DNA from 2 places in the Mesorhizobium sp. M1004 genome. Region 1 is predicted to be linked to the other one. Evidence: predicted binding sites of a transcription regulator. Region 1 holds the regulator's gene; the other holds the start of a gene.
What was found. The regulator PhoB, encoded in region 1, activates phosphate uptake and scavenging genes when phosphate is short. The targets are predictions, from matches to a motif close to TGTCATNNANCTGTCAT.
Positions count from the first base shown of each region.

Region 2: NKH54_RS24890 (esterase-like activity of phytase family protein) is a predicted target of PhoB. The motif match lies at 1,086-1,102, and genes of this name have one in related genera.

Region 1 covers NZ_JAMYNB010000003.1:236,992-239,392, forward strand. Annotated here, with positions in the region: gene pstB (phosphate ABC transporter ATP-binding protein PstB) at 1-242, shown strand, start outside; gene phoU (phosphate signaling complex protein PhoU) at 284-988, shown strand; gene phoB (phosphate regulon transcriptional regulator PhoB) at 1,005-1,694, shown strand; gene NKH54_RS08105 (ROK family protein) at 1,725-2,401, opposite strand, start outside.
Region 2 covers NZ_JAMYNB010000013.1:85,023-87,423, reverse strand. Annotated here, with positions in the region: gene NKH54_RS24895 (LacI family DNA-binding transcriptional regulator) at 12-1,037, shown strand; gene NKH54_RS24890 (esterase-like activity of phytase family protein) at 1,199-2,401, shown strand, end outside.

The DNA.
Region 1 (2,401 bases):
ATGAGCCCTGCTCGGCGCTTGATCCGATCGCCACCGCCCGTGTCGAGGAGCTGATCGACGAACTGCGCCAGAACTACACGATCGTCATCGTCACCCACTCGATGCAGCAGGCGGCGCGCGTGTCGCAGCGCACGGCGATGTTCCATCTCGGCTATCTCGTCGAGGAGGGCGCCACCGACAAGATGTTCACCAACCCCGACGACAAGCGCACCCAGGACTACATTACCGGCCGCTTCGGCTGAGCCGTCCGGCGGGTGAATTTTCAGGCACGAGGACCAAGATCATGGGTGAACATACCGTCGCCTCCTTCGATGAAGAGCTCGGGCAGATCAGCAAGCTGATCCGCGACATGGGCGATCTGGCAGGCTCGATGGTCAGCGGCTCGACCAGGGCGCTGCTCAATTCGGACAATGCGCTGGCACAGCGTGTCGTTTCCGACGACGCCATCATGGATGCGCGCCAGCGCGAACTGGACGACCGCGCCATCACGCTGATCGCCAAGCGCCAGCCGATGGCCAACGATCTGCGCGCCGTGGTCGGCTCGATCCGCATGGCCGGCGACCTCGAGCGCATCGGCGATCTCGCCAAGAACATCGCCAAACGCGTCGGCACCGTGGGCTTGAGCGTCACGCCGCGCGACCTCTCGCACTCCATCGATGCCATGGCGCAGCTGGTGCTGATCCAGGTGCAAGGCGTCGTCGAGGAATATGCCGCCACCGATGCGGCAGCTCTTGCAAAACTCAGGAATGACGACGAGCGCATCGACGTCAAATACACGTCCGTGTTTCGTGAGCTCTTGACCTACATGATGGAAGACCCTCGCAACATCACCGCCTGCACGCATCTCTTGTTCTGCGCCAAGAATCTTGAGCGCATCGGCGATCATGTCACCAACATCGCCGAAAATGCGTATTATGTGCTGACCGGCCAGCAATTGCCCGCCAATCGTCCGAAGCAGGACGAGACGGCGATGGCCACGCCGGCCTGATGAGGGTGAACTGCCTATGATCGCGCCACGCATCATGGTCGTGGAGGACGAGGAGCCGCTAGGCGTGCTCCTCCGCTACAACCTCGAATCCGAAGGCTATCACGTCGAGGTGGTGACACGCGGCGACGAGGCCGAGATCCGCCTGCAGGAAAACGTGCCCGATCTCCTGGTGCTCGACTGGATGGTGCCCGCTGTTTCCGGCATCGAGCTCTGCCGGCGGCTTAGAGTGCGGCCCGAAACCGAGCGGCTGCCGATCATCATGCTGACCGCGCGCGGTGAGGAAAGCGATCGCGTGCGCGGCCTGTCCACCGGTGCCGACGACTATCTGGTCAAGCCATTCTCGACGCCGGAGTTCATGGCGCGCGTGAAGGCGCTGCTGCGCCGGGCCAAGCCGGAAGTGCTGTCCAGCGTGCTCAAGGTCGGCGACATCGTGCTCGACCGCGAGTCGCACCGTGTCTACCGCAAGAAGAGCGAGATCAGGCTCGGACCGACCGAGTTCCGGCTGCTCGAATTCATGATGCGCCATCCCGGCCGCGTGTTCTCGCGCAGCCAGCTGCTCGACAATGTCTGGGGCGAGACGATCTACATCGACGAGCGAACCGTCGACGTCCATGTCGGGCGCTTACGCAAAGCGGTCAACAACGGCCGCATGCCGGATGTCATCCGTACCATTCGCGGCGCCGGCTACGCGATCAGGGAAGACTAGGATGCTGCGCGTCGCGCCGTTGCCGGCCATTCAGGCGACATGCTTGCCGGATTTGGCCTGAATGCCCGGCGCGAAAATCTCCTGATCGACGAAGCCGAGCGCGCGCATGGCACAGCCTTCGCGGATCAGCGGCAGCTCGTTGGGCTCGGTGTCGAAGGAGATCGACTTCGAGTGCTGGCCGCCGGCGGTCTGGGCGATCGCTTCGCGCAATGCCGGCTCGATCAGGTCGAAGGCGGCGGCGCTGACGCCAACCATGGCGACAGGCGCCGGGTCGATCAGCGCAAACAGGCTGCCGAGGCCGAAGCCGAGCGCCTCACCGGCCTTGCGATAGGCTTCGCGCTCCGGGCCATCGGTTTCGCGGGCGCGCGCGGCGAGTGCGCGCATATCAGCGTCGCCGATATCGACCGGCTCGGCATCTTCGCTCATCATTTTGGCGCTGCGCCAGATGGCGTAGTTTCCGGCATAGGCCTCGACGCAGCCGCGCCGCCCGCAGCGGCAGAGCGCGCCGCCCGGACGGTGGATCATGTGGCCGAACTCGCCGCCCGAGGAATGGGTGCCGGTGAACAGTTCGCCTTTCAGCACCAGCCCCATGCCGATGCCGTGCGACAAGAGGATCGCGATGAAATTGTCGCGGTAGCGCTCGGGCTGGCGCCATTGCAGGGCCACCGCCATCATATTGCAGTCGTTCTCCATGGTGGCAGGAATGC
Region 2 (2,401 bases), on a different contig from region 1:
GAGAACTGTCCTTGGCGTCCAGCATCCATGACCTTGCGCGTCACCTGAACATTTCGATCGGCACCGTGTCGCGGGCGCTGAACGGCCGCGCCGACGTCAATGCCGACACCCGCCAGCGCGTGCTCGCCGCCGCCAAGCAATTGAACTATTCGCCCAACCAGTCCGGCCGCAGCCTGCGGCAAGGCACCACCCATTCGATCGCCTTCATGCTGCAGCCGCATCCGGGCGACCAGCAATATGGCGAACCGTTCTTCATCCCGTTCCTGATCGGTCTGCAGGGCCGGCTTGCCGAGGATGACCTGGATCTGATGGTCGTCATGGGTGAGCCCGGTCAATATCAGCAGGAGAGGCTGCGGCGCGTGGTTGAGACGCGCCGGGCCGACGCGGTCGTGTTGGCCAATACACGGCGGGAAGACGATCGGATCGACTATCTCAGCAAGGCTGGCTTTCCCTTCGCCACGCTTGGCCGAAGTCAATCCGGCGACGACACCTATCCTTCGCTCGATATCGATTTCGAGAGGGCGGGTGATGAAGCCGTCGACCGGCTGGTCGCGCGCGGCCACCGCCGCATTGCCGCCATCCGCCCTTCGCTGGATCTCAACTTCGGCTACCTGTTCCTCGACGGCTACCGCAAGGCGCTGGGGCGGCATGGCATCGAAGTCGACCCCGGCCTGATCGCCGACGGCTTCATCAACGAGGCCGGAGGCTACCAGGTGACGCCGCGCGTGATGCTCTCCAAGGACCGGCCCACAGCCATCATCTTCAACAATGACGCAATGGCGCTCGGCGGCTGCAAGGCACTGGCCGAAATGGGCATCAGGCCCGGCCACGACATCGCGGTGATCGTCATCGTCGACACGCCGCTCTGCCGCTATTTTTCACCTGCACTGACCGCCTTCCGTCCGTCGCTGGAGCCGATGGGCCGGCGGCTGGCCGAAATGCTGCTGGCCTCGCTTCCCGCCTTTGCCGGCCCGGAAGGTCCGCGCATCATCCGCGAAGTCTGGCCGCTGGAGCTGATCGCCCGCGACAGCGATTGATAGTGCGTCTCTTCCTTCTCCCACAAGGGAGAAGGAAGAGGCCCGCTCTGTCACGCAAGTATCATGTTCGCGTCCTAGACCGCTTTGCGAGAGGGCGACATCGTCGATGCGATGCGGTGGCCCCTTTGCGCCGCTCAAGGCTTGTCACAAAGAGGATCTCCATGAAAATCTCGCACCGAACCGTGTCGCTCGGCGCCGCGCTGGCGCTGTTTACCGCCCTGACCCCTGCCCTTGCCGACAGCACAGCCACCGTTGGTGGCTTCGTCAACAAGGGCCTGGTCGGCGTCGGCCGCATCCCGGCCGATCAGAAGGACAAGTTCGGCGAGACCTTCGGCTCCGGCTCCGGCATGTCCATCGACGCCGCAAGCTGGACCCGTGGCGCGGACGGCTACAAGGGCTCGCTCTGGTTGCTGCCGGACCGTGGCTACAATGTCGTCGGCACCACCGATTACCGGCCGCGCCTCAACACTATTCGCATCGAGTTCACGCCGGTAGCACTAGGCGCCACGCCCACCTCCGGCCAGGAACAGACAGGCGTCAAGGCGACGCTTGCCGATTCCCTGGTCCTCACCGACGACAACGGCGCTGACGCCACCGGCCTCGATCCGCTCAACGGCGTGCGCGCGGCCAATGGCGACCTGCCGATCCTGCCCGAGGCCAATGGCAAGCTGGCGCTCGACAATGAGGCGATCGCGCGGCTGCCCGACGGCACCATGTTCATCTCTGACGAATACGGCCCCAACATCTACCGCTTCTCGGCCCACGGCCATCTGTTGTCGGCAACGCAGCCGCCCGCCGCTTTGGTGCCGATGCGCAAGGGCGCGCCGAACTTCGCCTCCGACAATCCGGGCCCCGGTGCAGCCGAACCCGATCCGAAGGATCCCGAAACCGGCCGCCAGAACAATCAAGGCCTCGAAGGCATGGCGCTGACGCCGGACGGCAAGTCGCTGATCACTGTGCTGCAGTCGGCGCCCCGCCAGGATGGCGGCGATTCACCCGCGACGCGCCAAAACACCCGCGCGCTGGTCTACGACGCCTCCGACCCGGCCCATCTCAAGCTGGTGCATGAATATGCCGTGCCGCTGCCGGTGTTCAAGGACGCCAAGGACAAGACCAAGGTCGCCGCGCAGAGCGAGATCGTGGCGCTGTCCGACAAGACCTTCCTGATGCTGGCGCGCGACAGCGGCAACGGCCAGGGGGTGAAGGGCGACACGTCGCTTGTGCGCCAGATCTTCGTCGTTGACGTCTCGGCCGCCACCGACATTGCCGGCGGCGCCTTCGATGCGGCCGACAAGCCGGTGGCGCCCAAGGGGGTGCTCGACCCCTCGGTGACGCCGGCCAAGCTGACGCCGTTCATAGACATC